DNA from 3 places in the Aliamphritea spongicola genome. Region 2 is predicted to be linked to each of the others. Evidence: predicted binding sites of a transcription regulator. Region 2 holds the regulator's gene; each other region holds the start of a gene.

Region 1 (10,825 bases), on a different contig from region 2:
TAAAATCCTGGCGCTGGAAATGGGCGGTAACAACCCGCTTATCGTCGGTGACATCAGCGATGTTAAAGCCGCAGTTCACGAAACCATTCAGTCTGCTTACATCACTTCCGGTCAGCGTTGCACCTGTGCCCGCCGTCTGTTCGTTCCAAACGGCGCCAACGGTGATCAGTTCATTGCCGAACTGAGTAAAGCGGTCAGCCAGATCAAAGTTGGCGGCCAGTTTGAAGAACCGGCACCGTTCATGGGCAGCCTGATTTCTGAAGCAGCAGCCGACGGCATCATCGCTGCACAGGAAAACCTGCTGTCACTGGGTGCCAGCGCACTGGTTGCAGCCACTAAGCTGCAGGCCGGTACCGGCCTGGTCAGCCCGGGCCTGCTGGATGTAACTGCCATTGAACAGCTGCCGGACGAAGAATACTTCGGCCCGCTGCTGCAGGTCGTACGTTATGAAGATTTCGACGCAGCCATCCAGGCGGCCAACAACACCAGCTATGGTTTGTCAGCCGGCTTATTCAGTGACAGCGAAGACCAGTTCAACACTTTCTATAAGAAGATCCGTGCCGGCATCGTTAACTGGAATAAACAGATTACCGGTGCAAGCAGTGCAGCACCGTTCGGCGGCGTCGGTGCCAGCGGTAACCACCGTGCCAGCGCGTACTATGCGGCGGACTATTGCTCATACCCGGTTGCCGGCATTGAAGCGGACAGCCTGGCCATGCCAGCCACGCTGTCACCGGGCCTGACACTGGACTAAGGCACACTGCACAGCCGGTTTTCCGGCTGTGCATGTCGCATCAGGCAGTGCAGACAGCCGCTGCCCAGTGCTACCCTGTTAGCCATACAGGTGCTCACCAATTCTTTTAACGCTTATACATTCAGGTACCTTCGATGACAGCACGCGAAGCCAATTTTGACGGCCTGGTCGGCCCGACTCACAACTATGCCGGCCTCTCCTTCGGTAACGTTGCCTCCGAACAGCATCAGGCGGCGGCTTCCAATCCGAAGCTGGCAGCCAAACAGGGCCTGCAGAAAATGAAAGCCCTGCACGATATGGGTTTTGTACAGGGTGTACTGGCCCCTCAGGAACGCCCGGACATTGCCACCCTGCGCCGACTGGGCTTCACCGGTTCTGATGCCAGCGTACTGGCCAGTGCCGCTGAACAGGCGCCCCGCATTCTGGCGGCCTGCTGCTCGGCTTCCAGTATGTGGACAGCCAATGCCGCCACCGTATCCCCAAGCGCGGATACTGCCGACGGGAAAGTACACTTCACCCCGGCCAACCTGACCAACAAGTTTCACCGTTCTATCGAACACAGTGTGACCGGCCGTATTCTGCAGGCAACCTTCGCTGACAATCAGCACTTTCAGCACCATCATGCACTGCCCGGCGTTGAACACTTCGGTGATGAAGGTGCCGCCAACCATACCCGTTTCTGCCACGACTACGGCCAGAAAGGCATCGAGTTTTTCGTCTTCGGCCGCTACGGTTTTGATATGAGCAAACCGGCGCCGCAAAAATACCCGGCCCGTCAGACACTGGAAGCCTGCCAGGCAATTGCCCGCAAGCACGGCCTGAGCGACAGCCATGTTGTATATGCCCAGCAAAACCCGGCAGTTATTGATCAGGGCGTATTCCATAATGACGTGATCGCGGTGGGTAACGGCAAACTGCTGTTCTGTCATGAAGAGGCATTTCTCAATCAGGCTGACGTTAACGCTCAGCTAACAGCCGCCATGAACAACGACTTCGAGATTATCGAAGTACCGGCCAGCAAAGTGTCTGTACAGGATGCCGTGCAAAGCTATCTGTTCAACAGCCAGCTGCTGAGCAAACCTGACGGCAGCACCCTGCTGGTCATTCCGGAAGAATGTGAAAAGAACCCTGCAGTCTGGAATTACCTGCAGGAACTTGTCAGCAGTGATGCCAGCATCAGTGAGCTGAAAGTCTTCGATCTGAAACAAAGCATGAGCAACGGTGGCGGCCCTGCCTGCTTACGTTTACGGGTTGCCATGAACGACGCTGAACTGGCGGCGTTCAACCAGAATACCCGGATGAGTGACAGCCTGTTTACCACCCTGAATGCCTGGGTAGATAAACACTACCGTGATCAGCTGCTCGAAAAAGATCTGGCGGACCCGCAGTTATTGACGGAATCCCGTACCGCACTGGATGAACTGACGCAGATTTTACAGCTGGGATCAGTGTATCCGTTCCAGCGTGAAGGTCGCTGTCACGGCTAATTACCTGCACACCAGAACATAACGCCGGTATACTGCCGGCGTTTTTCGTTTTTACGGCAGGACAAATGAGGAAGATGACTATTAATCAGGTACAGGTCTATACAGTTAACGCCTTCACCTATCAGGGCAAAGGCGGCAACCCAGCCGGCGTGGTACCGGATGCAGACAGCCTCAGTAGCCAGCAGATGCAGGACATTGCCCGGCAAATGGGCTATCCGGAAACAGCCTTTGTCTGCTCCCCTGAACAGGACTCAGCCGCAAACCTCAAAGTGCGCTTTTTTACACCAACCGCAGAAGTGGATTTTTGTGGCCATGCCACACTGGCGACCTTCAGCCTGCTGTGGAAGCAACAAACACTCTCTGCAGGCAACTATATACAGGCCACCGGTGCAGGCCTTCTGAAAGTCAGCATCACAGAAAACGGTCAGGTATCCATGGATCAGCAACTTCCTGAATTCCTGCAAACCTTCAGTGCAGACGTGATTGCCCCCTTACTGAACCTGCCCGCAACCGAACTCAGTACCGGCTTACCTATACAGGCAGTATCAACCGGCCTGGCTGATATTCTGGTACCGTTGCCGGCAAAAACGCTGAACCGGCTCACTCCCGATTACACAGCGCTCAGTCAGTTCTGCCAGCAGCACAACCTGATTGGCTTACATGCATTTGAGTTACAGCCAGCGGGCTCAGTTTTTAGCGCAGAATGCCGCAACTTTGCGCCCTTGTTCGGTATCCCTGAAGAAGCGGCCACCGGCAGCAGCAACGGTGCCCTGGCCTGCTATCTGCAAACTTACTGTTGCACTGAGCAAACCGAATTCAGTTTCCTGCAGGGGCGTTCGCTCGGCCAGACGTCGCAGGTTAACAGCAAACTTCAGATCCATCAGGAACGCATCAACCGGGTACAGGTTTCCGGTACCGCGCAGCAGATCAGCCAGCAACGAGTCACCGTGACCGAATAAACCGGTATAATCCTCCGAAAATTTTCTCTCTTATATTCAGATTTTTTCTACCGCCGCCGATAACCTGATTATTCACTCATATCTGGCTCTTATATTGATTCTGTGTCTGTTGTTATCACTGCCAGCACTATCAAAGGACGATTCTTGTGAAAATCTCATCTTCAGAGGTGGCCTTCAGGACCCTGCATAACAGAGAAGACAGCCATCATTACGAACAGAAAACCCACGCCTCAGCAGTACGAAGCCGTAGCGGTCTTGGTGTAGGCACGGGCCTCACCCTGACCGAAACCGTCACCGACCTTTCTTATCAGGCGAAAATGCGTCACCGGGAAGGTAATTCTCTTTCCAGCCAGTCAGTTATCACTCAGAACGGCCAGAGCCGGACACTTGAAAATACCCGGAATATTGAAACCCTCACCCGCACAACACTGGGGCTGGATGCCCAGTCGGTCCGTTTCAATTTTCAGCTTCCGGTTCAGACCCAAAGCCTTAACCTCCAGCAAGCCCAGGTGTATCAGAACGTTTCCCAGCTGAATCAGGCACAGACACAACTCACTGCCATCAGCGCAACTGCATCCACCAATGCCCGGGTAGACATTACTGAACAGCATTTCTACAAAGAGGCAGAAAAGCTGCAGGTAAATACTCAGGGAACTGTGACCACCGCCGACGGCCGGCAAATCAATTTCGCCATGGAACTGGAAATGGAACGCAGCTTTGAGCTCGAGGAAAGCATGCAGATCCACCATAGCGAGCGGGAAGTCATGGACCCGCTGATGATTAATCTGGGCGGTGCCGGTGCGGCACTGACCAGCACCAGCTTCAGTTTTGATCTGGATGCCGACGGCAGCGAAGAGAATATATCCTTTGCTACCGGCGGCAGCGGCTTCCTGGCCCTTGATATCAACAACGACAACGTAATCAATGATGGCAGCGAACTGTTCGGTACCCAGGGCACCGATGGTTTTGCTCACCTGGCCCGTTATGATGACGACGGCAACAAGTGGATCGACGAGTCTGACGAGATCTTCGATAAACTTAAAATCTGGAACAAGGATGAAGCCGGCAATGATCAACTGATCAGCCTGAAACAGGCCGGCGTTGGCGCAATTTACCTCGGTGCTGGCAGCGGCAACTTTGATCTGACCGACAGCAGCAACCAACTGCTGGGGCAGGTTAAAAGCAGCGGTGTTTTTCTAATGGAAGACGGTCAGGCAGGCACCATTCAGGAAGTGGATCTGGCCATTCATCCCGATGCCCCGCCGCCACCGGAAATCCCGGAGCAGCCCGGCCAGCCAGCTACCGTCACAGAGATCACCGATACATCTGGCGCCCCCCGGTTTGCCAGCATCTTTGATCTGATGATGCCTGAAAACAACCAGCCACGTGTTACCCGCCGTACTGAAACCACGACGGTAACCGATGGCGAAAAACTAACAGTAAAAAGCGATAACACTGAGGAAGCCCCCAAAGAAGCCAAAAAGGTTCATTCTGGCGAACTGGGTGAAAACATCCTGGAGTCTCTCAACCGGCTGATTGAGCTGTCGCACCTGAAGGATGAAAAAGAATATGATGCGAATCAGCATCTGAAAGACATCATCCAGAATCTGCGCAAACATCACCAGGCGAGCTGACTATCGCTATCCCGTCATGTCCGGCAGGCGCAGCTTTCTGCGCCTGGCTATCGTTGTAAACAAACCCGCTGCCTTTGCATACACAACCTCTGTGGCTCTAAAGCCTCAATTCTGTTGGCTCACGAACAAATCCTGATGCAGAGTTATTATCCCGTTCATAATAACAACAGCTGTAACGGGAGCCTGAAATGACAACATCCCGCCGACCGGAAGTGCCTGCCAACCTGCTTGAAAAGTGGCAGCACGTTATCGATTTGCTGGCCCGGCTCAGCAACACCCCTGCGGTACTGATTACACAGGTCAGGCAGGATGACATCAGCCTGCTCCTGCGCAGCAGCAATGCCGAAAATCCCTTTCGCCCCAGAGGCTTCAATAAACGCTGCAGTGATATGTACTGCGACAGAGTCGTTAAAGATCAGAGCGCCTTGCTGGTCGAAAATTCCCGCCAGACTCAGGACTGGCAAAACGCCCCTGAGGTCGAAAACGGTATGACCTTCTATCTGGGTTATCCGCTTAGCTGGCCGGATGCAGAACCCTTCGGCACCATATGCGTGATGGACTATCAGGCAGATAACCGGGCACTGGATTACCGGCATCTCATGGAAGAATTCCAGTCACTGATCAATCATGATCTGAAGCTGTTGCAGGAATTACAGACCCACCGGCAACAGCAATCCCGGCTCGAACAACACCTGCGAACACTGAATACGGAGATAGACAGCCGCACCAGTGACCTTGATGAAATTAACACGGCTCTGCGGGTGCTGTTACGTCAGCGGGAAAATGACCGTCAGGCACTGGAACAGGAAACCTGTGCAGAGCTCAGCCAGCAACTGTCTCCCCTGCTTGAGCAACTGGCCAGCGAGCCCCTGAGCAATACTCAGCAGGATTGTCTGCAGTTAATCCGCCAGCAACTGGTGCCCGCCGATAATGCACCGCTGCAGAATCTGCGCCTGCTCAGCCCTGCCGAACAGAACATTGTCAGCTATATACAGGCGGGGAAATCCAGCAAAGAAATTGCCGAACTTTTGCATATCAGCAAAAAAACTGTCGATTATCATCGCCAGAACATCCGTAAAAAGCTCGGTCTGAACAGCGCCTCAGTCAGCCTGAAAAGTTACCTCACCCCGTACTTTCCCCGCACTTAACTGGTATTTAATTCCAGCAAACCGCTATTTATGCTGAATATGTGCTTTCGGCCTGCTCCGGTAAGCCGCTGCAGAAGCACGCCTTACAGACATTTGCCCGGAATATAAATAATGAAAAAATGCATAATTACGCACGCCGGACTGACCGGTAAACTGCTTCGCACAGCTGCGATTGGTCTGCTCAGTGCCGGACTCATCGGCAACGCTGCAATCGCCGAAGATCTTCCACCACCGGCTAAATTCAACGCCGACAACCGCCTGGAACTACCACTGGATTATCGGGAATGGATTCAGGTGGGTTCTAATGTTTCACCTAACGAACTGAACAACGGTAAAGCACCATTCAATGAAATGCGCACCATCTATATGGACCGGGGTGCATTCAAACACTGGAAAGAAACCGGTGAATTCCGTACCGGTACCCTGATTTTAAAAGAAGTGATGAGCATTACCCGCTACCAGGGTATGACCGGTACAGGTTATGGCGCCGGTGAAGTAGTTGCCGTAGCAGGTATGCTTAAAGACCCGGTTAAATTTGCCAATGAGCCGGGCCAGTGGGGTTTCTACCGTTTCCCGAAACTGGAAAACAGCGAGTTCTTCCAAAAAACCAGTGAACAGTTCCCAACCGGAAAATGCTCCGGCTGCCACACCGCCGGCGCGCAGGATGACATGGTATTCACCCAGCATTACCCGGTATTAACCGATGCCAAAGGCACCGGCCGGGTCGCGGTACCGGTAGAATAATTTAACTGTCTTTGTGGGCTGACCAGTCGTAAAACATCCCTTCACTACGGGGTCTGGTCAGCCTGAAACCATACTTTTCATACAGCGCCGGCACGTCTCCCATCAGAGTAATGTAAGAATCCTTTGGCGCATTATTTTCTAACCAGGCCATCAGGGCATTCATAATCACCCGGCCCAGCCCCTGTCCCTGACAGTCCGGATCAACCGCTACATCTACAATATCGAAGTTCAGGGCACCGTCACCGATAATCCGCCCCATACCGACAGTTTTACCGCAATCAACAATGCAGACGCCATAGAGGCTGGCCGCCAGCCCGCGGGCCACCGCATCTGCCGGCCGGGGGCTCAGCCCGGTTATCGCTCTCAGACGGATAAAATCCTGCGCGCTCACGGTTTGTTCAACTAAAACTGGCTGTGTCATCAGTTATACCCTTCCCATAACTCATTCAGCGGATAACCACTGAATTCTTTCGGCGTATGCAGTACCACATGGCTGCTGATGTTCACCTCACCGGGCAGTACATCCAGCAACTGATCATTGATGGCGTTATACCGCAGCATGTCCGGCGCAACAATGCGCATAAACAGATCAAAACTGCCACTGACCACATGGCATTCAACAACTTCCGGAATCGCCTGCGCGGCTTCCTGAAAGCAACGAAACGCCTCGGTACTCTGATCCTTCAGGCTGACGGTGGCCACCACAGTCACGCTGCGAAACAGTTTTGCCAGATTAACAATGCCCAGATACGGTCCGATCAGCTCAGCTTCCTGTAACTTACGTACCCGGTTCAGACAGGAGCTTGGTGACAGCCCCACCCGGTCCGCCAGTTCCTGATTGGTAATCCGCGCCTCACCCTGCAGCACCGAAAGAATATTTCGGTCAATACGGTCTAACTGCATTTTATATCTCTTTTCTGCTTTATTTTTATACCGCCAGACATCAGCTATTTGCTGAACACCTGCGCTAAGCCCCAGTATATATTGGTATATCTTCAGGATATACGCCAGAACACTGGCATTTTTATAATAATCGACTAGACGAAATATTATTTCGCGTTACGTCATAATCATGAAGATTCTACCTGACAGGCGGGTAAATTACACAGCTCATTCGGCCACATACCCTTTAAAATAGACGCAATACAAAAGATTACTGAAGCCAGGCCACACGATATTCTGCATATACTGTCACGCAGACCCGGCCGGCTCATTATAAGAAGGTAAAGTCTATGCTGATTATCCGCCCTTGCCAGCCAGGCGATCTGAATGACCTGATGCACATCTCAGCCGTTGTCGGTCGCGGTATGACTTCTATGCCTGCCGATGAGGCCGCATGGAAAAGCAAAATAGCTGCTTCACAAAAAGCCTTTGCCGGAAAAGCCGATGCCAGCAGCACATACTTTATGGTGCTGGAAGACAACCAGACCGGGCAGGTTGTGGGCACCACCGCGATCTACACCGGCATTGGTCTGTCGCAGCCGTTCTATTCCTACAAGGTATCAACCCTGGTCAGCAGCAGCCAGCAACTGGACATGATCCGTCAGGCAAAAGTGCTGAGCATGGTAAATGACTACACCGGTGCCACCGAAATCGGCTCTCTGTTCCTGCTGCCGGAATACCGTAAGCCGGGTGTAGGTAAGTTCCTTTCCCGGGCACGTTTCCTGTTGATGGCAGACTTCCCTCACCTGTTTGCCGACACCGTAATGGCTGAACTGCGGGGCTGGCAGGATGAGAACGGCAACTCACCGCTGTGGCAGCATCTGGGTCATAAGTTCTTTGCCATGGATTTTCAGGAAGCGGTGCGCACTGCCGCGCTGGAAGGTTCACAGTTCATTTCGGACATGATGCCCAAGTACCCGATCTACATTGACCTGCTGCCGGAAGCCGCACGGGATGTCATCGGTAAACCTCACGACAGTTCTGCTCCGGCCCTGAACATGCTGAAGAAAGAAGGTTTTCAGTTTACCGGTTACGTTGACCTGTTCGACGGTGGCCCAAGTGTACAGATCGCACGGGATGAAATTCATACCGTTCAGGAAAGCCGTACCGCAGAGGTAACCACCGTTAAGGGCACCAGCAACGGCCAGCAACAGGAATACATTATCAGTAACGGAGAGCTGGCAAACTACCGTCTGGCACTGACGCCGGCCAGCATCGACAGCAAAGGTCAGTTACATCTGGCCGCTGAAAATCTGGATGCCCTGCAACTGCAGGAACAGGCACAGGTACGCTACGTGGAAGCCCGCAAAGCCCGACCGGAAAGTAACGCGCAAGTGGCTTAAGCCGCTCAGATAGATATTCCCTGATAACCGAAATGCCGGCATAAGCACTTATAACAGTGCTTATGCCGGCATTTTTTATTTCTGAGACTTACCTTCTAAAGACACGCGTTTCTCCATTTTCTGCAAGATCCCCGGCACCAGAGTTTCAGAAAAGCCGGCGACCACCAGCACCAGCATGACCTGCCAGTAGCTGTCAAAACCGGTCAGGGCCACCACCGCACCGGATTTCAGTACAATAAACGCGATTGCCGCGGCCACAAACGATAACAGCAGGCGCTCCGCCCCCAGGAATACGTACTTACGCTTCTGACTGTACTCATAAAAGTTCAGCGTGGAAGCGTTCTTCAGCACACTCATAAACCCACCGAGTGCAGCGGCTAAGAACGAAGTGAAAATCACCCACCATTCATTATCCGGGCTGCGCTGATCCATCAGCTGTAAGCACACCAGAAATAATACCGGCACGGTGACAAAATGCGGCAGCAAATAATAAAACCGATTCTTAGTCGCTTTGGCGTATTCTTCTTCAATAATGTGGATCAGGTGCTTAAAGGTCTGCTCGGCTGTTTCTTTATCCAGCGCGTCATTCTTCAAACAATCTTCTACGGTTTTGGCAATGCGGTACTTCATCGCATTCAGGTTCGGCGAGCGGGCCAGTAAGCCCTTGGCATTGAAATACAAATGCCGGATATAGCTATAGCGTTTATCAATATCCTGACTGCGCGGGTTTTCAGAGATATAAACCCGCAGGCTGTTATTGATATCCGCATCATCTATCTGATACACCATAAACAGCTGACGTTTCACAAATACATGGCTGATCTGATTACCGTAAGCATCTTCACCTGATTCGCAGGCCTTCTGAATATCAGCCGCGAATTCTGTATTCCCTTCACACACGGACATCACCGCCCTCCTTATTCAGCCGGTATCCTTTTCTCATTAAAACAAAGCATAAACCAGAAGGCTTCAGGAATAAAAAAATCCGACAGATCAGAGACCGGCCGGATTCCAGAAAAGCGCTAGTGAATCAGTTAGTTGATTCGAAAATCTTATCCGCGTTTGCCTCAACAAATCCCTGATACACAACCCCTTCAGCATCCGGGTAACGCTTGGCAAATTCATAGAAACAGGTCGGAATTTCCTGCTGTGCGCCGCAACCGAATTCATACACCTGACGGTCTGCCATCGTAGAGCCCTGCTCCAGCAGATTGGCCGGCGTACCTTTCACTTCACCGCCAACAGTATTCACCGCAAAACCAGCATCTTTTACCCGCTGCAGCACTTCAACAATGCTGTCGGTACTGTTCAGATGATTAATGCTTACCGTGAAGTGGTTAACCCGTACCCCAATGGCCAGCAGCCAGGCACCGTACTCACTTTCAGCCATAACTGTCTGATAGTCTTCCAGTGTCGGCATGTCCCAGTGACGGGCCGAGTAAAAGACTGCCGGCGTCAGGGTCTGCGGCTCAATCTGCGCCGTATAACGGGCGATAATTGCCTGTGTTTCTTCGCTCAGCAGTTCCGTCAGTAACTCGGAACAGAAGATTTTTGGCTGCTTCGGATCAGGATGAATAAAGCTGTGTGCCCGCAGTTTCTTTGCTTTGAACTCGTAGCTGTCCTGACGCTCATAGCCCATGCTCAGAATCACCGGTTCCAGATTATCCAGTTGTAACGGCGTACCGGCGAACGTACGGAAAGCAACATGATCATTGATCACCTCACCGTCAGTGGCAACAAACAGTTCCTGAATGCTTTTTGCCTGTGGGGTGATCTGAATATAGTCCTGCCAAAGGTTAGAAAAGAACTGCTCG
Region 2 (10,825 bases):
ACCGGCACTAATAGATGCTGACAGGCCGCCAGAGCATTGATCATCAGAACACCCAAAACTGGCGGGCTGTCGATCAGTACCACATCATAACGGTCTTTAAGTAAACGTAATGCTTTTGCAACCTGCAGGCCGAGACCTTCCTGCCCGACGGCTTTGCGCTCCAGAGTCGCCAGTGCGGTCGTCGCCGGCATCAGGTCGATCTGCGGATCAGTGGTTGGCATCAGGATATTATCAACACGGTTCAGCGAAATCTGAGACTGCATAAACAGGTCATATACGCTGTTTTCCAGCTCATCCGGGTCATATTTAAAATAACTGGTCATCGAGCCATGGGGATCCAGATCCACCAACAAAACCCGTTTTCCTGCATCGGCCATTAAACCAGCCAAAGCGACAGCCGTTGTCGTCTTACCAACACCGCCCTTCTGATTTGCGATTGCCAAAATCTGCATTACTGTTCCGTCTCCACCGGCGTCGTTATCGGCTGAGTCAGCCTGTCCACCTCAAGCTCATTGCGAGGGACCTTACGCCTAAAAATTACTTTACCGTCTTCCGTTTCAACCCGTTCCATATCAGCAGGCGTCGCTCTGTCTTCAACAAGTACCGAGCTAACTGCATCTTCACTTACCTGCTGACTGCCAAAAGCGGCCACTACCCGCTGGGTTTTCCGGTCACGGGATACCACTATAACCGCCCGACGATTAATTCGCCGGCCATCTTCAGTACCATTATCCCGCACCGGCTGATACTCACCAAACCCTACAGCAGCCATACGGTGTGGCTCAACACCATTAAGCTCCAAAATGCGCACAATTGAAGCAGCCCGCGCAGCTGATAATTCCCAGTTCGAAGGAAATTCATCCGTCGAGATATACTGATCATCAGTGAAGCCTTCAACATGGATTGGGTTAGGGTATTCTTTCAGTATTTCAGCCACCTCAGCAAATAATGGATCAATACTGATCGGTGGCAAGGCGCCTCCCTCAGGAAACACCAGATTTGCCCCCAGCTCAATCGCTACCCAAAGATTATTACTCTGAACCTTAAGATGTCCATCCCGAATCAGCTTTTTGAACTGCAGCTGGGTTTTATCAGCAATTTCACCAAGAATGACACTGTTTTCCGGCTTCGGAGGCACTATTTTGACTGTCGGACTGTTGTCATCAGATTCACCGCCATCAAAAATGCCGATGCCGATGGAATCAGCCTGCGCCTCCTGATTAGCCGGACCTTCAAACTGATCTGTCTGAAAACCTGCAAACACCCCGGAAAGCGCAGAAGAAATCTCTTTATACTTTTCTTCATTCACCGATGAGATGGCATACATGACAACAAAGAAAGCAAACAGAATCGTGATGAAATCCGCATAGGAAATTATCCAACGATCCGTATGTGAACTGTCATCTTCTACTCTGCGACGGGGCATCTGACACCTCTTAAAATTAGCTGAGGTAGCCCTGCAGGCGTTGCTGAATAATACGCGGGCTCTGTCCTTCAGCAATAAACAGTAAGCCTTCGAGCATCATTTCCTGGTAGTGAAAACGCTGCTGAACCAGAGAGCGTATTTTATTAGCAACCGGCAGGAAAAACAGGTTAGCAATACCCACGCCGTAGACAGTGGCCACAAAGGCTGTCGCAATGCCGGCACCCAGCTCATCCGGGCTATCGAGGTTAGACATCACGTGAATCAATCCCAGTACAGCACCAATAATGCCCAGTGTAGGCGCATAACCACCCATACCTTCGATGACCTTGGCACCCTGTATATCGCGGTATTCACGGGTTACCAGCTCCGCCTCAAGCGAGGAGCGAATAACATCCACCGAACGGCCATCTACCAGCAACTGCAACCCGGACTGAATAAATGGGTCCGCCTGCTGATCGATTTCCCCTTCAAGTCCCAGTAAACCTTTACGACGGGCCGTTGCACACCAGCCAACGATCTGGCTGATACCGTGCTCAAAATCCAGTTTGTTTTTGCCAAACGCCCAACCCAGTAAATACATACCCCGCTTAAAATCACCACTGGGTGACTGCACCAGCGAAGCCGCAAATGTACCACCGATAACGATAAGTGCCGCCGGAATGTTGACCAGCTGATCCAGATGACCGCCATCCAGATAATTCCCGCCAATAACAGCTAACAGCGCCAGGATTAACCCGCCAATGCTGACCAGATCCATCAACGCCCTCCCTTATTCTTTAACAGCTGTCCGATATCATTCAGTTTCAGGATGTGATCAGCAACACCGGCATTGATCACAGCTTTTGGCATACCAAAAATTGTACAGGTCGACTGATCCTGCGCCCAGATATGACTGCCCGCCTGTTTCAGCAGCTTCGCGCCTTCAGCGCCATCTGCCCCCATGCCGGTCAGCACGATCCCTAATACATGTTTACTGTGAATTTTGGCCGCTGATGCAAACGTCACATCAACGCTTGGCTTATAGGTAACCCGCTCATCGCTTGGGAAAACTTTAACCCGATCGCCTCTGCCAGGCTCAAAAATCATCTGGCTACCACCCGGCGCAAGGTATGCATGGCCCGGTTTCAGCACATCACCATCTTCTGCTTCTTTAATATTAATCTGGCAGATTCCGTTTAAACGCTGAGCAAACACCGAAGTAAAGGTCTTCGGCATATGCTGTACCAGCAATATCGGATAAGGAAAGCTTGCCGGAATCGAGGGCAGTATATCCTGCAGCGCAGCTGGACCACCCGTTGAAGAGCCGATGACCACAACCTTACAGGGTGGAAAACTCACCCTGTTTACGGAGTCATGACCGCCTGCTGCCGGAGAGGCAGAGGACGAAGCAGTGGAAGCCGGAGCAACAGCTGTACCGGATGATGCAGTTGCCGTTCTGGAAACCGTTGTGGCAGGTCGTGTCAGACCTGACGAACGTGATGCAGGTGCAGCACCGGAGCGGCTGCTTAAGGACGTTGCCTTACGAGGCGGATTAGAACGGTGCCGGTTACCCAGCGCCAGTACTTTTTCAACTACCTGAGCAGAAACGTCGCTTTCTTTCTCAATCCAGAGTTTGGCGTCTTTTTCCAGGTAATCGGCAGCACCGGCATCCAGCGCCTCAAGAGTTACCCTCGCACTGCGCCGGGTAAGAGAAGATAACATCAGAATCTGACAGGGGGCATCCTTCATAATGCCCTTAACCGCTTCAATGCCATTTAACACCGGCATTTCCACGTCCATCGTCACCACATCAGGATTCAACTGTACAGCCTGCTCAATTGCCTCACGGCCATTTTTAGCTGTGCCGACAATCTGTATACGCCGGTCCTGGCGCAAAATCTGGCTAATGCGGTTACGAAAAAAAACAGAATCATCAACAACAAGAACCCTAACCGCCATCCATTCCTCCGGCGACAAATGATACAGAGAGCCATGCCCCGTAAGGCATGGCATAACTCATTTAAGACGCATAATGCTTAAGTAAGTTAGGGATATCAATGATCAGCGCAATGCGGCCGTCACCGGTAATTGTTACACCGGACAGGCCTGGCGTTCCGTACAGAACACTGCCTAACGGTTTAATAACAACCTCTTCCTGACCCACCAACTGATCGACAACAAATGCCACCTGAACAGTACCAACATTGGCAATAACCACATGGCCCTGATCCGGCAACTGATCTCCCTGGTGTCCGTCAACCAGCCAGCGCTTAAGGTGGAACAGCGGCAATGCACGGTCACGCACCACAATCGCCTGCTGACCATCAACGACGTTAATCTGTGTCAGATCCAGGCTGAAGATTTCATTCACATTCACCAGCGGTAATGCAAACGCCTGATCTTCCAGCAGAACCATCAGTGTTGGCATAATTGCCAGCGTCAGCGGTACCTGAATTTCGATCCGGGTGCCTTCGCCCAGTGTGGAATCAATTTCCAGCTTACCGTTAAGCTGAGAAATCTTGGTTTTAACCACGTCCATACCGACACCACGGCCGGATACGTCGGAAATTTCTTCTTTGGTTGAGAAACCGGCAGCAAAGATCAGGTTGAAGCATTCCTGATCACTCAGGCGGTTTGCCGCTTCAACATCCAGCATGCCACGCTCAACAGCCAGACGGCGTAACTTGTTAGGATCCATACCGGCACCGTCATCTTCGATAACCAGCAGAATATGATCCCCTTCCTGTTCAGCCGAAAGCAGTACGCTACCTTCACGTGGCTTCTCGCGATTAACCCGTTCATCCGGCATTTCAATACCATGGTCGATCGAGTTACGCACCAAGTGAATCAGCGGGTCCGCAAGGGCTTCGACCAGGTTTTTATCCAGATCGGTATCTTCACCGCGCAGCTCCAGACGAACTTCTTTATTCAACTGACGGGACAAGTCACGTACCAGACGCGGGAAGCGGCCAAATACTTTCTTCACCGGCTGCATGCGGGTTTTCATTACTGACATTTGCAGATCGCCGGTCACCATATCCAGTGAGGCCAGCGCCTTGGTCAGCTCAGTATCTTCATTATCCGCACCCAGACGCACCAAACGGTTACGGACCAGTACCAGCTCACCTACCATATTCATGATCTGATCAAGCAAACGGGTATCAACACGAACATTGGTTTCAACATTCGCCTTCTTGGCATCCGCTGCTTTTGCAGGCGTCGCTTTCGCCGCAACAGGCTTAGGCTCTGGCTTCGGTGTACCGGTAAATGCACCCTGACCCTTCGACTGCAGATCATCCAGCAGATTTTCAAACTCCTGCTCGGTAATCAAATCATCCTGAGCAGTCCGGGCAGAGGCCGGCGTTTCAGCCTTTGCAGGCTCCGCCGCCGGAGCAGACGCTGCTGCCGGTGCAGAAGTAGCCTGTTTAACAGCCTGATCCAGCAGCTGGTCAAACTCAGAATCTGCCATGGAGCTGGTCGCCGGTGCCGCAGGTGTAATACCAGGCGCGCCGGTAGGTCCGTGCAACTCATCCATCAGGGAATCGAATTCATCTTCAGTAATCAGATCACTCTGAGGGCTTGCAGCAGGGGTGATACCAGGTGCACCACTGCCATGCAAATCATCAAGCAATGACTCAAATTCATCTTCAGTAATCAGATCAGACTCAGCGGCAGCAGGTGCTTCTTCGGCTGCCGACATCCCGGAAACCATTTCATTAAACTGTGCACCCAGATCAGCAGCCGGTTCAGACGCAGGAGCTGCCGCCGGTGCCGGAGCATCCACAGTGATACTCTGCCCTGCAGCCAGCGCATCAAGCTTGGCAATCAGATCAGCAGGTGCAGGTTCCGGATTTTCACCGCCGCGTACGTCTTCGAACATTGCGTTTACAGTATCGAGGGCCTGTAATACAACGTCCATCAAGGCTGCGGAGACTTCTAAGTCATCATTACGCAGCATGTCGAAAAGATTTTCCGCACTGTGACAGCAGTCAACCATCGGTTCAAGCTGTAAGAATCCGGCGCCACCTTTAACGGTATGGAAACCACGGAAAATTGCGTTCAGCAACTCCCGGTCTTTCGGATTCTGCTCGAGATCAACTAACTGTTCAGACAGAAGCTCAAGGATTTCCCCCGCTTCTACCAAAAAATCTTCCAGTATTTCCTGATCAACATTTAAAGCCATTGCCTACCCCTGTTAAAAACCTAAACTGGAAAGGAGGTCATCCACATCATCCTGGCTGGAAGCAACTTCATCATTATCTTTTGCTGCCATTTGTGGGCCTTCAGCCATTACTTTCTTCTTTTTGGCCAACACTTCTGCGTCCGCCGTCATACCGTCAATACCATTCAGACGATTCACTCTGGAAGCAACTTCCATCAGATTAACCAGCTGTGACTCAATGTCGGTAACCAGCTGAATAACACGCTTAATCAGCTGCCCTGTAATATCCTGATATTCCTGTGCCAGTAAGATATTTGTCAGACGCTCTTTCAGCTCAACCAGGGCATCTGAGTTATCAGTTGCATGCTGACAGGCAAGCTTATACAGGCCTTCCAGCTCAGGTTTATCCTGCTGAACCTTATCGAACTCTTCCAGCAAACGCTGGCGGCGACGGAAACCTTCTTCCAGCTCGGATACAAGACTCAGTGAAATATCTACACTGTCTATTGTCTTGTGAGCATTGCTTTCAGTCAGTTCGATTACATATGACAGACGGTCACTGGCATCAGAAATTGATGCAATATGTTCTTTTGAATCCTGCAGCATCGCATTACTGCTGACATCATCGGAGAAGCTGACAATGGCATTATGCAGTGAGCGAGTCAGTGTACCGACTTCGTGATACAGCGCCTGATGACGTTTTTCATTCAGGTCGTGGATCAGCGTCATTGCTGCACCAACATCTCCGTTGGCCAGATGTTCCACAAGCTTGTCAGCATCCTGCTTCAACTCAAGCTCAAAACCACTTGCTCCCTTATTCTCTATCGTCTCAGACATCGCCATCACCTAGCCCAGCCGTTCAAAAATCTTGTCGATTTTTTCTTTCAGCACCGCTGCGGTAAACGGTTTAATTACATACCCGTTAACACCTGCCTGAGCCGCTTCAACAATCTGGTCACGCTTCGCTTCCGCCGTAACCATCAGAACAGGGATATGCTTCAGATTCGGATCCGCCCGAACGGTCTTAAGCAGATCGATACCTGTCATGATTGGCATGTTCCAGTCTGTTACGAGGAACTCAATACTGCCGCTTTGCAGAATCGGTAAAGCAGTTTTACCGTCATCGGCCTCAACAATATTGGTGAACCCCAGATCGCGGAGCAGATTTTTGATGATACGTCTCATAGTAGAGAAATCATCTACCACAAGTATTTTTATGTCTTTTTTCAAGACTATCCCTCCATCAGGAAAACTATCTGACTGTAGTTAGCCAGCGGTATCTACCGATAAGACTGCCAGCTATTGCCAGTCTCTTAACCGACTTCGCAAGCGTAACGCTGCCTGACTATGAATCTGGCTTACTCTGGATTCACTGACACCCAGGATCTGACCGATTTCTTTTAAGTTCATTTCTTCGTCGTAGTACAACGACAACACTAATTTTTCCCGCTCCGGCAACCCTTCGATGGCCGTTGCGATTGCCTGAACAAATCCCAGCTCTTCATGTTCATCTTCAGGGCTTAAATTCTCTGCGGCGATATTTTCACCGGGACCGTCTTCCTGCGGACCAATCAGCTTTTCAAAGCTGAACAGCCGGCTCTCAGCGGAGTCCTTCAATAATGCGTGATATTCAGTGATAGTGATATTTAATTCAGCGGCAACCTCCCCATCTTGGGCATCTCGGCCAGTACGGGATTCAATTGCCTGAATTGCTTCGGAAACACGGCGACCATTACGGTGTACTGAACGGGGGGTCCAGTCGCCCCTACGGACTTCATCAATGATGGATCCACGGATGCGGATACCAGCATAGGTTTCAAAGCTTGCGCCTTTGGTGGGATCGTATTTTTTGCCGGCCTCAAGCAAGCCAACCATGCCTGCCTGAATCAGATCATCCAGCACAACGTTTGCGGGTAAGCGCGCCAGCAGATGATGCGCAATTCGTTTTACCAACGGCGCATATTGCTCAATCAGCTCCTGACCCGACTTAAACTGTAACTGGTTATACATATTTGCTCTTCTGACTTGTCAGCGTTGATTTGCCCCTTTAACCAATCGCTCAACAAAAAACTCCAGATGACCCCGGGGTGAAGATGACACACCCCAATCATCTACTTTTGCCGCCAGCTGCTTATATGCCAACGAGGCCTTACTCTTAGGAAACGCTTTTAAAACAGCACGTTGCTGCTGTACACCTTTACGGACTGACTCATCATAAGGGATTGATCCCAGGTATTGAAGCGTCACATCCAGAAACCTTTCCGCCACCGTCAGCAGCTTACTGTATATATTCCGGCCTTCCTGCTCTGAACGTACCATATTGGCAAGTACCCGAAACCGGCTTACCTGATAATCACGGTTCAGCAGCTTCATCAGCGCATAAGCATCCGTAATTGAGGTCGGTTCATCGCACACTACCACAACCACTTCCTGCGCAGCTTTGACGAAGCTCACAACCGTGTCAGAAATACCCGCTGCGGTATCAATGATCAGCACATCCAGCTCATCTTCAATATCACTGAATGAATGAATCAGTTCTGAATGCTCATGGGCACTCAGCGTCGTCATTTCCTGTGTACCGGAAGCTGCCGGCACAATATGTACGTTTTCACCGACCTCGATCAACAAGTCCCGTAACGAACAGTCTCCGGCAAGCACATCTGTAATGTTTCGCTTTGCTTTTACACCCAGCAACACATCCACATTCGCCAATCCCAGATCAGCGTCCATCAGCACAACCCTGCGACCAATCTCCCCCAGCGCAAGACTCAGGTTCACTGACACATTGGTTTTGCCAACGCCGCCTTTACCACCGGTAACTGCGACAACTTTCACCGGGTGCGGACTAGTCATTATGTCTTCCTATCTGATATCCCATCAATCAACCCACTGCCCATTTTGTGAAAGTTTATCCTGACGCCGGTCCTGCGCCATCCGCTGATTACGGGAAACACGCTGCGCTGTCACCACGGCACGGCTGACCAGATCCCGCTTATGAGCAACATCCAGATCATCCGGCACCCGCTGACCATCAGTCACATAGGTAACCGGCAAACCGTTATCAACGATAAGTTCGATCGCCTCGCCAAGGTTTCCGGACTCGTCTAACTTACTGAGAATACAGCCATTAAGCCCCATACGGCTGTAGGTTTCATAGGCATTCTCAATCACATGCTTTTGGCTGGAACAAGAAAGCACCAGCAGCTTTTTCATCCGCACACTGACACTTTCCAGCATATCAAGCTGGGCCTGCGTATGCGGTTCGTGTGCACTCATACCTGCGGTATCAATCAAGACCAGTCGCTTATTACGTAACGACAACAAAACTTCATCAAGACTGTGGTTTTCATCTACCACCCGCACAGGAATGTCCAGAATCCGGCCAAACGTCAATAATTGTTCATGCGCCGCTATACGATATGAGTCAGTGGTCACCAATGCCACACTGGAACTGCCATGTTTGAGTACATAACGCGCAGCCAGCTTACCGATTGTGGTGGTTTTCCCCACACCGGTCGGCCCGACAAAAGCAATCATACCGCCACGCTCTACAAAATCGCCGCCAATCACAGGTATCGAGTCACTCAGACGGGATAACGTATCCCGCCAGCCATCATCCACACTTTCAGCACCTTCCAACTTAATCAGTTGGCGGCGCAGGTGCGGCCCTATACCAAGTTTCTCAAGGCGATTTTCTACCCGTTTGTGCAGCACATTCTCTTCTGGCTGTTCCGCTTTTTGCGGCACCGGCGCAGCCACAGGCGCAGGTTCAGCAGCAGTTTTAGGCTGTGAGACCTGCTGTAAGAGCAGTGATTTAAGTGTATCGATTTCCGCCCGCATCGAAGCCACCTGAGGATCAGGTGTCGGCGGGCTGTAAGTAGGTTCCTGCCGTACAACCGGTTTAGACTGCGCGACATATTCATCAATGCCCGGCGCCGGCGGTGGAGATACAGAAGAAACAGCAGGAGCGACAGAACCCGGCTGCCGGTTCTCATTCCGCTCAAAATTCCTTGCAGCCTGCTGGGCCTGACGCTGTTTAAGCGTATCCAGTATCCCGTCCAGCCCCGGATCTTCTACCTGCTGGTTTTTGGCTTTTGCCGGCTCTTCGGCACCGGCCTGTGCCGCCGCAATTCTGGCCTGTGCTTTACGCAACTCATCAGCCAGATTACTTTGCAACTTAGGGCTGGCCTCCCGGGTAGCCTGGCGCTGAGCCTGTTGTTGCTGTTGCTGCTGTTTTTCCAGAGCCTGTTTACGCTTGAAGGCTTCCTGCGCGGCTTCATACTCGTGCTCATGAGCGGCAACAACTTCTACCCCTCCGGCAACCCGATGATTAGACACGATGACAGCGTCAGGTCCGATTTCCTCTCGAACCCTCTGCATCGCTTGTCGCATGTCCGGCGCAAAAAAACGTTTAACCTTCATAACCGTTCCTGTATATCGGCCATCCCTTCAAAAACTTTGACGTTTCAAAACTATTACTGACCACGGTTCTGTCCTCCGACAGTCGCAATGATCGTCACCCGTTTATTCTCCGGGATTTCCTGATACGAAAGCACTGATATCTGCTGTTCGCCATAGCGCACAAACTTCGCCAGCAACGGCCGAACCGGCGCTGCCACCAGCAATACTGCCGGCCGCCCGGCAATTTCCTGCTGCTGCGCCACTTCAGTCAGTGACGTCTGTAATTGCTCAGCCATACCCGGCTCGATGACCAGCCCTTCGTTGTTGCCCTGCTGCATTGACCCCAGCAGCAACTGCTCAAGCTGTGGATCAAGTGTAATAACCGGCAACTCCGGCTCCGAACCGTTGATATTCTGTACAATCAGACGATTCAACGCCACCCGTACAGCAGCAGTCAGCGTCATAGGATCTGCGCTTCGCGGTACCGCCTCTGCCAAAGCTTCGGTAATGGTACGGAAGTCTTTAATCGGAACCTGTTCCATCAACAGATTCTGCAGCACTTTCAGTATGATGCTGACAGACAGCTTACCCGGCACCAGATCTTCAACCAGCTTAGGTGAAGATTTCGCCAGAATATCCAGCAACTGCTGCACCTCATCGTGCCCCATCAGCTCATGAGAGTGGGCCTGCAATAACTGATTAAGGTGCGTAGCAACCACAGTCCCGGCATCCACAACGGTATAACCAAGTGTCTGAGCCTGCTCTTTCTGACTCTGTTCAACCCACACTGCATCCAGACCAAAGGCCGGATCTTTAACCGTAATCCCCTGAAGATTACCAAACACCTGCCCGGGATT
Region 3 (10,825 bases), on a different contig from region 2:
ATTTCTCCACCTGCCAGGCTGTCACTGTGATTAATGACTAACCCTGCCGGTAAAATCCGCGGCGAGTGCTCTGCTACAAACACTGCATCCTTTCCCCGGAACGCCCCTTTGTTGCGGCTGACTGTAAAGCCAAGCCCCACTTCCCAGGGGGTATGCTCAGTGGTCATATCATAGCCATAGAACAGTAACCCGGCTTCAATACGGACTTTATCCAGCGCAGTAAACGAACAGGGCATGACCCCTTCTCCGGCGCCTTCACTGAGCAGGTTGTCCCAGATATCTCCCGCCCAGGCCTGATCTACCAGAATCTCGTAGCCTCTTTCACCGGAATAACCGGTACGGGAAATCCGGCAGGGATGGCCAAACAGCTCTGCAGCCTGATGATGAAAATACGCCATGCTGCTGAGATCCACCGAACAGAAACGATTTAACAGTGCCAGCGCCTTAGGCCCCTGCAACGACAGATTATGCAGAGCATCATCCAGTTCAATACTGACGTTCAGGCCTTCGGCGGACTCCTGTAAGTAAGCCATACTGTCACCGGAACCATGGCAGAACAGCCACTCATCATCGCCGTTATTGGCAATGATGGCATCATCACAGACCGTCCCCTGCGGGGTCAGAATGGCACCGTAAGCAGACTTTCCGGGATAAATACCGGTCATATCACGGGTGATAACATGATCAGCCACTTTTAGGGCATCCGGGCCGCGCAGATACACTTTTTTCAACGGCGACATGTCAAACAGCCCTGCCGCTTCACGGACCGCATCATGTTCCGCACAGGGGTCACTGGCATATGTCCAGGCAGTCCCCATACCGTTCCAGTCTTCCAGCTCAGACCCTAACGCACGGTGACGGCTGGCCAGAACGGAATGTCGTGTAGATTCGCTCATAACTGTTTTCCTTATTGTTTCAGAAAGTCAGATTGCTCTGTGGGAGAAGTTAACCGGTTGCAGTAAGCAGCTCAGTACCACTGGTCCGGCATGGAAGCTTTGCGGTCTTCAATAAAGGCCTGCAGTTCGCGGTCTTTAACGGCATCAAACTCCGGTGGCCGGTAATCCGCCAGCATGGTTTTCCAGCGTGCATTGGCACGCTGCTCAAGTGTCAGGCAGCCACCTTCCTGCCATTGCTCGAATGAATTGGTATCCGCCAGGTCGGAGAGGTAATTGGCGTCGCGGAAGTTCGCCATGGTGTGCTCTGTGGCCAGGAAATTTTCCCCGGGGCCAGCCTGCAGATAGGCCTGAGTCCCCAGGCTGTTAGCATCAATGGTCAGCCCGGCCAACTGGGTATGGATCATGCCGCAGCGGTCCAGATCCATGACGAACTTTTCGTAGCCCATGGTCAGCCCGCCTTCGAGCCAGCCGGCCGCATGGAGAATATAATTCCCCCCGGCCAGCAACCCGGCATTCATGCTGTCGGAGGATTCCTGCATGGCCTGCCCGTCTGCCACTTTAGAGGCCGTTAAGTGTCCGCCACAACGCAACGGCAGACCCAGCCGGCGGCACAGCTGGCCAATTGCCAATGCAGAAAGATTGGCCTCCGGCGTGCCGAATGTGGGTGCACCGCTTTTAAGGTTCATGGTGGTAAGAAAGTTGCCGTAGACCACCGGGGAACCGGGACGGATCAGTTGCCCCAGTGCAATGCCCACCATAGCTTCAGCATGGGCTTGGGCAATCAGGGCCGGCTGGGTCACCGGCCCCATCGCACCGCCGAGAATAAAGGGCGATAACACAATGCCCTGATTCGCCCGGGCATAGGCCTTCAGCGAACCGGTCATTACATCATCGAATACCAGCGGAGAGTTCACATTGATATTGCCCTGAATCACACAGTGTTTATCCATATAATCCTGACCGTATACCAGCCGGGCCATGGCAATAGAGTCCTCTGCCCGTTCCGCACTGGTTACCGCCCCCATGAAAGGCTTTTCGGAATACCGCAGATGGGCGTAGGTCATATCCAGATGGCGTTTATTCACCGGTATGTTCACCGGTTCACAAACGGTGCCGCCGGAATGCTGTAGCCAGAGAGTCAGCTGTGCCAGTTTGACGAAGTTTTCAAAATCACTGAGGGTGGCATAACGCCGGCCGTTATCCAGATCGGTCACAAAAGGCGAGCCATAAGCTGGGGTCAGCACGACAGAATCGCCCCCCACCGGGACCACATAATCCGGCTTACGTCCGTAAAGATTAAACGTATGAGGTGCCGTCTGACACAGTGCCCGGGCCAGGCCCCGGGGAAAACGTACCCGGTCCCCGTCAACCATCGCTCCGGCGGCGGCAAACAGCGCCAGCGCTTCTTCATCGTTTTTAAAGACAATGCCGATATCTTCCAGGATCCAGTCTGCCTGGTCTTCCAGCGCATCCAGTGCGGCGTCATCCAGCAAATTGTACAGCGGCGTTTTGCGTTCGATCAGGTGCACCTTCGGCTGCGGATTTCCCCGCTGAGTGATCCTGCCCGGACGACGGTTACGCCGGGATGGCCGGCCAGTCTGCTTGCCGTTCTCTGAATGCAACATCCGCATACCCTCTTAAATGAAAGCAGTGAAAACAATGAAAGCCCCACAGGCTAAATACAGAATCAAAATTATTGATCCATGATCAGCCATACACATGAAAAATGCGCCGACTCTCTGTTATCTTTGATATAAATTAAGGTATCACCGGTAATTTAACCGGCACAATGCAAAAGATTTGCTCAATCCGTTCAAATAATTTGAACTAAAAACCACCTGTTATGAGTTAATATTATGCGCTTCAGACACTACGACAGCCTGCGCCTGTTTGACGTGGTCGCCCGCCACCTGAGCTTCACTCAGGCTGCCGAGGAACTGCACCTGACCAAGGGTGCAGTGAGCTACCAGATTACCCGGCTGGAAGAAGCACTGGGATTCAGCCTGTTCATCCGCCAGCACAGGGGGATTCTGCTCACCCCCAAAGGGAAGCAGCTCTGGCATACATCACAGGCGGCCTTTCATGATCTGGAGAATTTAATCACTCAACTGAGAGAGGACGATACCAGCCGGATCACCGTGGGCATGTCGACCTACTTTGCCTCCCGCTGGTTGTCACCACGGCTGATGAATTTTATGGCTGAACATCCCAACATCAGCTTGCGGTTACAGCCGATGATTGACCTCACGGACTTCCATACCGAGAACATTGATATGGCGATCCGCTGGGGTAAAGGCCACTGGCCCGGCATGCATGTGGAACTGCTGCGACAGGCGCCGGTGCGGCCGGCAACCGGTAAAAAAACCGCCGCAGCACTGGCCGGGCTTTCCTCCCATGAATGGGTAAATACTCTGACATTGCTGCACGACCGGGAGAACAGCCCCGCCTGGCAGGAATGGCATCAGCGGGCCGGCGAAACCTACCATGCTAAACAGGGTGGACTGGTAATTCAGGACCCGAACGTCCGGGTGCAGGCGATGATTGACGGCCAGGGTGTGGGATTATATGACGACCTGATATCCGCCGAGCTGAACAGTGGCCAGCTGAAATGGCTGTCGGACATCAGCATGCCGGAGTACGGATACTTTCTGGTGTATCCGGCCAATGCCCTGAATAACCCGGCCTTACGGACCTTCCGGGACTGGATTATCGAAGCGGCTGAAATGCCCTACTGAAATGCCCTACTAAAATGCCCGGCTAAACCTGTTCAAACTACGATGCGCTCAAATTCCGGGCATAAAAAATCCCTGCACTGGCAGGGATCTTTCTAAACGATGCCCTCAGGCATACACATTGATATTTTGCCCCAGCGATGAGGTCGGATCAGCAGGCACAACCGTGCTGTTGATCAGTTGCAGAGCCATCTGGCCTTCATCTTCGATCTGCTTTATCGCTTTCGCTGTCATCTCAACACCCACCTCAGCCTGAATATTCTGTTGCTGATAGGCGGATACTGACGCGGCAGAGAGTTCCATGATTTTATCCTCTGGTGAAAACAGGCACAGGAAGGTTAACGGCCATAGCTGCAGAGACTTTACCGAAGATCGCAACAAACTGGATGAAAAGAATTCATCTGACGGTCAGATTGCTGAACAGCGCTTATATTGCTCACTGTACATCACCATACGGCGCTCGACCTTAGCGGCGACCCCCAGCAACCAGAGCTTCTGGTTATAACTGCCCCGCCGGTAGCCACTGCGCCCTTCGTGATACGCCAGATACTGACCGTAGGCATCGCTGCGGGAAACCCCCGTCAGGCGCTCGGTGTCCCGGGTATACCAGCCCACAAAATCCACCGCATCGGCAAAATTATCCCGCCGGGCCTGCTCGTTACCGGTCCGGCTGCGGTAATCCCCCCAAACACCATCCAAGGCCTGGGCATAGCCAAAAGCGGTGGACTGACGGGCATACGGAATCACTCCCAGAAACCATTTGTAACCGGGCCGCGCATCAGCCACAAACTTAGATTCCTGATGCATGATTGCCATCATGACCGGGATGGGGGTTCCCCAGCGGCTGTGACTTTTCTGCACCGCTTCATACCAGCCTTCGCGGGCATCCAGAACCGAACAGATATCATCCAGATTCATGGGCCGTAAAAACGCAAACCCGGCATAGACCACCAACACAGTCAGTAAACAGACGGCGCTCATCCAGCCCAGCAGAGACACCTCCCCCAGGCCACGCTGCCAGCGAGACCAGCGCGGGGAGTGCAGCTTAAAATTTAGCCTGCCAGGCAGTCTGAAAAACATCGTTTCAACTCGTTACATTTAATTATTCAGGGCCAGATATATCAGCCGGTTATACACAGCGCAAACAGATTCACCCACTTGCTGACCTGCGACAATTTCCAGCCGGTAATCAAAGCCGGACAGTGCTCAGCGACGGCGCCCGCGACGCTTACCGGACGCTTTGGGTTTCAGCCCCAGCGCTTCTGCCCGTGCCTGTTTTTTGGATTGCGGACGACGCTTTTTCTCCGCCGCCGGCTTGTTCAGATCCGGCTCAAAACCCGGATACCACTGCCGGTTAAGTTTTTCATCCAAAAGAGTTTCGATCGGTTCCAGCAGATGAAGTTCATCCTGGCTCATCAGAGTGACTGCCAGCCCTTCCCTGCCGGCCCGTCCGGTACGGCCAATCCGGTGAATATAATCCTCAGCATTGTGGGGCAACTGATAGTTGATCACATAGTTCAGGCTGTCGATATCCAGCCCCCGGGCAGCCACATCGGTTGCTACCAGCACCCGTACTTCACCCTCACGGAAGGCTTCCAGCTCCCGTTCCCGGGCCCCCTGGGATTTATCCCCATGCACCGCTTTGGTATTCAGGCCATCCGCCGTCAGTTCCCGTGCCAGATAATCTGCTGCCTGCTTGGTACGGGTAAACACCAGTACCTGCTGCCAGTTATTGCTGCCAACCAGATAGGACAACAGCGGATGCTTTTTCTCCGCATCCACTTCATATATTTTTTGCTCCACCCCTTCAGCCGGACTGTTACGGGTATCGATCTGCAGAATTTCCGGGTCATTCAGCAAGGTCTTGCTGAGTTTAAAAATGGCATCATCAAAGGTGGCAGAAAACAGCAGTGTCTGCCGTTGCTCAGGCAGTTTTTTCAGCAGTTGGCGGATTTCACCGATGAATCCCATGTCCAGCATCCGGTCCGCTTCATCAAACACCAGACTTTCAACCTGGCTCAGATCCACCGCGCCTTTGAAGATAAGGTCCAGTAATCGTCCGGGCGTCGCCACCAGCAGATCGACACCTTCCTGCAACGCCGCAATCTGAACATTCAGGCTGGCACCGCCATACACCAGACAACTGCGTATTCCGGTATTTGCTGCATAGTCCCGGGCACTTTTAAACACCTGCTGGGCAAGCTCTCTGGTTGGCGTCAGAATCAACACCGCCGGCATAATATTACTGCGTTGTCCGGCATGACTATCAGCCATCAGCCGCTGCAGCAACGGCAGCACGAATGCCGCTGTTTTTCCCGTACCAGTTCGGGCACCGGCCATCACATCCCGCCCGTCAAGAATCAGTGGAATGGCGCCTGTCTGCACCGCAGTTGGCTGCTCATATCCCCGTTCGCGAAGCGTATCAGCCAGCGTCTGATGCAATCCCAATTCTGTAAACACTTACCTGTCCTATACTGAAATCTTTAAACCTGCTCCGGCTGCCAAATCCGGCATCTGAAGCACATTTAGAACACTTAAAAATATAACTGTCTGTAAGTGTATCAGCTTCCTGCTGGCAGGACTCAGAAGTGTCTGATTCCACTGACAATTCCCGCAGCTTCATACTTAAGTTGCAACAATTGACTCAGATCAAGTTTCCCGTCTGCAACCCTTGATGCACGTCAAGATCCACAATGACCCTTCTGCTAGCATGGTTTTACGCATTTTTCTTGGAAGCCAAAACGATGAAAGAAGCAACAAGTGCAACACCGCAGGAACAGTCCCGCGGAGAAGAAACCAAAGCGTTTCTGTTTTTAACCGGGGTTATCGCGCCAGCCGTGGCCGTATCCGTCGTAGTCGGTTACGGATTCATTGTCTGGATCTCCCAGATTCTGACCGGACCTCCGGGAAGTTAATCCTATGGTCGATCTGAGCCGTCGGGCACTCTTCAGAGGTAGAGTGTCCAGAGATCAAGCCGGAAAGCCTCTTCGCCAGAACCTTCCCTGGATCAAGGATGAGCAGCTGTTCCTTGCCGACTGTCACCGCTGTGACGCCTGCATAAAACAGTGTGAAACCCAGATCATTACACGGGGTGACGGCGGTTTCCCGACAATCGATTTCAGCCGCGGCGAATGCACCTTTTGCTATCAGTGTGCCAGCGCCTGTGACCAGCCACTTTTCTGGCCGGAAACAGAACAGCCCTGGAAACAGAAGATAGAAATCGGTGCCAAGTGCCTGACCAACAGCGGCGTTGAGTGCCGCAGCTGCGAAGACAGCTGTGAACCTTACGCCATCAGCTTCCGCCCAAGGCGGGGCCAGGTCAGCTCACCTCAGATCGACACTGACCAATGTAACGGCTGTGGCGCCTGCATCAGCACCTGCCCCAGCAACGCCATCACAATCAATCATGGAGTCCAGCTATGAACGCGCAACAGGATGACTCGTATCACGACGATAAGGACCTGCATATCGCCAGTCTGGTCGTCATGAGCCACCCGGACCACTTGCAACAGGTACAGGAAACGATTTTCAGCATTCCCGGTACGGAGATTCCGAACTCCACACCGGAAGGCAAGCTGGTTGTCGTACTGGAAGCGGACGATCAGGCCCAGTTACTGGACCGGATCGACCACATTCAGGGCGCCGACCACATTCTTTCAGCATCACTGGTGTACCACCACATCGCCTGATGCTGTTTAGCACCACCGAATATCGCGGTTCGCCGCAAAGACAAGAGCGACCCGGCTTCCGTCTGACGGAACAGGGCCTGAAGAATAAACACAGGTAAACAAGAGAGGATCACCATGAAGGTATCCAGACGTGACTTTGTAAAAGCGCAGGCAGCATCTGCTGCAGCTGTTGCGGCCGGCATCAGCCTGCCCAGCCAGGCGACTAACCTCATCACCAAGTCTTCCGAGACTGAAGTGAAGTGGGATAAAGCGCCATGCCGTTTCTGCGGCACCGGCTGTTCAGTACTGGTCGGCACCCAGAACGGTAAAGTAGTAGCCACACAGGGCGACCCGGAAGCTCCGGTAAACCGTGGTCTGAACTGTATCAAGGGCTACTTCCTGTCAAAAATCATGTACGGCAAAGACCGTCTGAATACACCGCTGCTGCGGATGACTGACGGCCGCTACGACAAGAACGGCGAGTTCACCCCGATCAGCTGGGATCAGGCTTTCGACATCATGGCGGAAAAATGGAAAGAATCCATCGCCAAGACCCGCAACTCTGACGAGATGCCGCCTGTCGGTATGTTCGGTTCCGGCCAGTGGACAGTTATGGAAGGCTACGCGGCTTCCAAGCTGATGAAAGCCGGCTTCCGTTCTAACCACATCGACCCGAACGCCCGTCACTGTATGGCATCTGCGGTAGGTGGCTTCATGCGTACCTTCGGTATCGATGAGCCGATGGGTTGCTACGACGATCTGGAACAGGCCGACGCATTCGTGCTGTGGGGCTCCAACATGGCGGAAATGCACCCGATTCTGTGGTCCCGTCTGACTGACCGTGCCCTGAGCGCCGATCACGTTAAAGTCGCTGTACTGTCTACCTTCAAACACCGCAGCTTCGAACTGGCTGATAACCCGATCGTCTTCACTCCACAGACTGACCTGGCGATCCTGAACTACATTGCGAACTACATCATCCAGAACGATGCGGTGAACAAAGACTTTGTTGAGAAGCACACTAACTTCCGTAAAGGTGTGACTGACATCGGTTACGGTCTGCGTCCGACTCACCCGCTGGAAAAAGCGGCTAAGAACCCGGGTAAAGGCGGTTCTGATCCGATCACTTTTGAAGAATTCGCAGAATTCGTCAGCACCTACACCCTGGAATACACTTCTGAGCTGTCCGGTGTTCCTCAGAAGAACCTGGAAGAACTGGCCAAGCTGTATGCCGATCCAAACCGTAAGGTTGTGTCTTACTGGACCATGGGCTTCAACCAGCACACCCGCGGTGTATGGGCCAACAACCTGGTGTACAACATCCACCTGCTGACCGGTAAGATCTCTGCGCCGGGTAACGGTCCGTTCTCCCTGACCGGCCAGCCTTCTGCCTGTGGTACTGCCCGTGAAGTAGGTACTTTCGCACACCGTCTGCCAGCAGACATGGTTGTGAAGAAGAAGCCACACCGTGATATCGCTGAGAAAATCTGGAAACTGCCGGAAGGTACTGTTCCTGCAAAAGTTGGTTACCACGCAGTCTTGCAGAACCGCATGCTGAAAGACGGCAAGCTGAACTGCTACTGGGTAATGTGTAACAACAACATGCAGGCAGCTCCGAACATGAACGAAGAAGGCCTGCCAGGTTACCGCAACCCGGCTAACTTCATCGTGACATCTGACCCGTACCCAACTGTTACTGCTCAGGCATCTGACCTGATCCTGCCAACAGCAATGTGGGTAGAGAAAGAAGGTGCATACGGTAACGCTGAACGCCGTACCCAGACCTGGTACCAGCAGGTACCGCCAAGTGAAGGCGCTAAGTCTGACCTGTGGCAGCTGGTTGAGTTCTCCAAGCGCTTCAAGGTTGAAGAAGTATGGTCTGATGCCCTGCTGGCAGCGATGCCTGAATACCGTGGCAAAACTCTGTACGACGTTCTGTACAAGAACGGTCAGGTTGATAAATTCCCGCTGTCTGATCTGCCGGAAGGCCAGATCAACGATGAAGCCAACGACTTCGGCTTCTACGTACAGAAAGGTCTGTTCGAAGAATACGCTGAATTCGGCCGTGGTCACGCCCACGACCTGGCACCGTACGACATGTACCACAAGACCCGCGGTATGCGCTGGCCGGTTGTTGACGGCAAAGAAACCCTGTGGCGTTTCCGTGAAGGTTACGATCCATACGTGGAAGCCGGCAGCGAAGTACAGTTCTACGGTAAGAAGAAAGACAAGCGTGCGATCATCTTCGCCCTGCCTTACGAGCCTGCTGCTGAATCTCCGGATGAAGAATTCGATCTGTGGCTGTCCACCGGCCGGGTTCTGGAACACTGGCACACTGGCACCATGACCCGCCGGGTACCTGAGCTGTACCGGGCCTTCCCGGACAGCGTGGTGTACATGCATCCGGAAGATGCCAAGAAGCGCAAGCTGCGCCGTGGTGACGAGGTCCGGGTGGCATCCCGCCGTGGCGAAATTACTACCCGGGTAGAAACCCGTGGCCGTAACCGTCCGCCGGAAGGTCTGGTATTCATGCCGTTCTTCGATGCGAAGCAGTTAGTTAACCGTCTGACACTGGATGCTACCGATCCGCTGTCAAAAGAAACTGACTTCAAGAAGTGCGCTGTGCGCATCGAGAAGGTTTAACGCCTGGCGCGTTAAGAATCTGATTAATGAAGCAGACCATGGACAAGCAGCGTCGCTCTGAATCATCCGCCAGCAAGGCACCGGCAAGACGTCAGTTTTTTACTGACGTCGCCCGCGGTGCCTCTGCTGCCGGCATGGTTGGCCTGGGCCTTACCGCCTGGGCAAGCAGCGCAAAGCGCAGTGATCCTCAGGCAATCCGCCCACCCGGCGCATTACCCGGCGATGACTTCCTGAATGCTTGTCTGCGGTGTGGTTTGTGTGTGGAAGACTGTCCTTACGACACTCTGAAACTGGCAACTTTATTCGACCCTGCACCCAGCGGTACTCCCTGGTTTGAAGCCAGAAAAGTTCCCTGCGAGATGTGTGAAGATATTCCCTGTGTGGCCGCCTGCCCAAGCGGCGCGCTGGATCCTGCACTGAAGAATATCGACGACGCCCGCATGGGCACCGCCGTGCTGATTGATGAAAAGAACTGCCTGAACTTTCAGGGCCTGCGTTGTGATGTTTGCTACCGGGTATGCCCGTTAATTGACGAGGCAATCACTCTGGAGCGACAGCGCAACAGTCGTACCGGCAAGCATGCTTTATTCATTCCTACCGTTCAGTCCGATGCCTGCACCGGCTGTGGTAAGTGTGAAGAAGCCTGCGTACTGGATGAAACCGCCATTAAGGTCCTGCCACTGGAACTCGCCAGTGGCACCCTTGGCCAGCACTACCGGCTGGGCTGGGAAGAAAAGGCCCGTAACGGCGGCTCACTGGTACCGGAACAGTTAAAACTGGAAATCCGCAGACCGGAGAACAGCAATGCCAACTGAACGTCAGGCTAACAGCCACGTTGGTGCTGAAGCGGCAGCAAAACTGGGATGGTGGCATGCTCACCGTTTTC

What was found. Region 2 encodes FliA, which starts transcription of late flagellar genes. Its sites were predicted from a motif close to CTAAAGTTNNNNNNNNNNCNGCCGATA; they were not measured.
Region 1: a site for FliA is predicted at 3,236-3,262, ahead of JYB63_RS04470 (SPM autocatalytic domain-containing protein). Genes of this name have one in related genera too.
Region 3: a site for FliA is predicted at 3,968-3,994, ahead of JYB63_RS11995 (putative motility protein). Genes of this name have one in related genera too.

Annotation. Positions count from the first base shown of each region.
Region 1 is NZ_JAFIDL010000001.1:959,644-970,468, forward strand. Features, by position in the region: gene astD (succinylglutamate-semialdehyde dehydrogenase) at 1-754, shown strand, start outside; gene astB (N-succinylarginine dihydrolase) at 889-2,241, shown strand; gene JYB63_RS04465 (PhzF family phenazine biosynthesis protein) at 2,316-3,200, shown strand; gene JYB63_RS04470 (SPM autocatalytic domain-containing protein) at 3,347-4,834, shown strand; gene JYB63_RS04475 (helix-turn-helix transcriptional regulator) at 5,023-5,982, shown strand; gene JYB63_RS04480 (cytochrome P460 family protein) at 6,094-6,726, shown strand; gene JYB63_RS04485 (GNAT family N-acetyltransferase) at 6,728-7,147, opposite strand; gene JYB63_RS04490 (Lrp/AsnC family transcriptional regulator) at 7,147-7,629, opposite strand; gene astA (arginine N-succinyltransferase) at 7,959-9,011, shown strand; gene JYB63_RS04500 (hypothetical protein) at 9,087-9,917, opposite strand; gene JYB63_RS04505 (DUF1338 domain-containing protein) at 10,042-10,825, opposite strand, start outside.
Region 2 is NZ_JAFIDL010000005.1:69,571-80,395, reverse strand. Features, by position in the region: gene JYB63_RS15325 (ParA family protein) at 1-452, opposite strand, end outside; gene JYB63_RS15320 (flagellar motor protein MotB) at 452-1,426, opposite strand; gene JYB63_RS15315 (flagellar motor protein) at 1,443-2,183, opposite strand; gene JYB63_RS15310 (protein-glutamate methylesterase/protein-glutamine glutaminase) at 2,183-3,364, opposite strand; gene JYB63_RS15305 (chemotaxis protein CheA) at 3,426-5,588, opposite strand; gene JYB63_RS15300 (protein phosphatase CheZ) at 5,601-6,404, opposite strand; gene JYB63_RS15295 (chemotaxis response regulator CheY) at 6,414-6,785, opposite strand; gene JYB63_RS15290 (RNA polymerase sigma factor FliA) at 6,867-7,577, opposite strand; gene JYB63_RS15285 (MinD/ParA family protein) at 7,596-8,420, opposite strand; gene flhF (flagellar biosynthesis GTPase FlhF) at 8,445-9,989, opposite strand; gene flhA (flagellar biosynthesis protein FlhA) at 10,043-10,825, opposite strand, start outside.
Region 3 is NZ_JAFIDL010000003.1:429,225-440,049, reverse strand. Features, by position in the region: gene JYB63_RS12010 (aminomethyl transferase family protein) at 1-896, opposite strand, end outside; gene JYB63_RS12005 (trimethylamine methyltransferase family protein) at 968-2,521, opposite strand; gene JYB63_RS12000 (LysR substrate-binding domain-containing protein) at 2,753-3,631, shown strand; gene JYB63_RS11995 (putative motility protein) at 3,737-3,931, opposite strand; gene JYB63_RS11990 (transglycosylase SLT domain-containing protein) at 4,037-4,708, opposite strand; gene JYB63_RS11985 (DEAD/DEAH box helicase) at 4,835-6,088, opposite strand; gene JYB63_RS11980 (periplasmic nitrate reductase, NapE protein) at 6,373-6,543, shown strand; gene napF (ferredoxin-type protein NapF) at 6,548-7,051, shown strand; gene JYB63_RS11970 (chaperone NapD) at 7,048-7,317, shown strand; gene napA (nitrate reductase catalytic subunit NapA) at 7,432-9,939, shown strand; gene napG (ferredoxin-type protein NapG) at 9,966-10,754, shown strand; gene napH (quinol dehydrogenase ferredoxin subunit NapH) at 10,744-10,825, shown strand, end outside.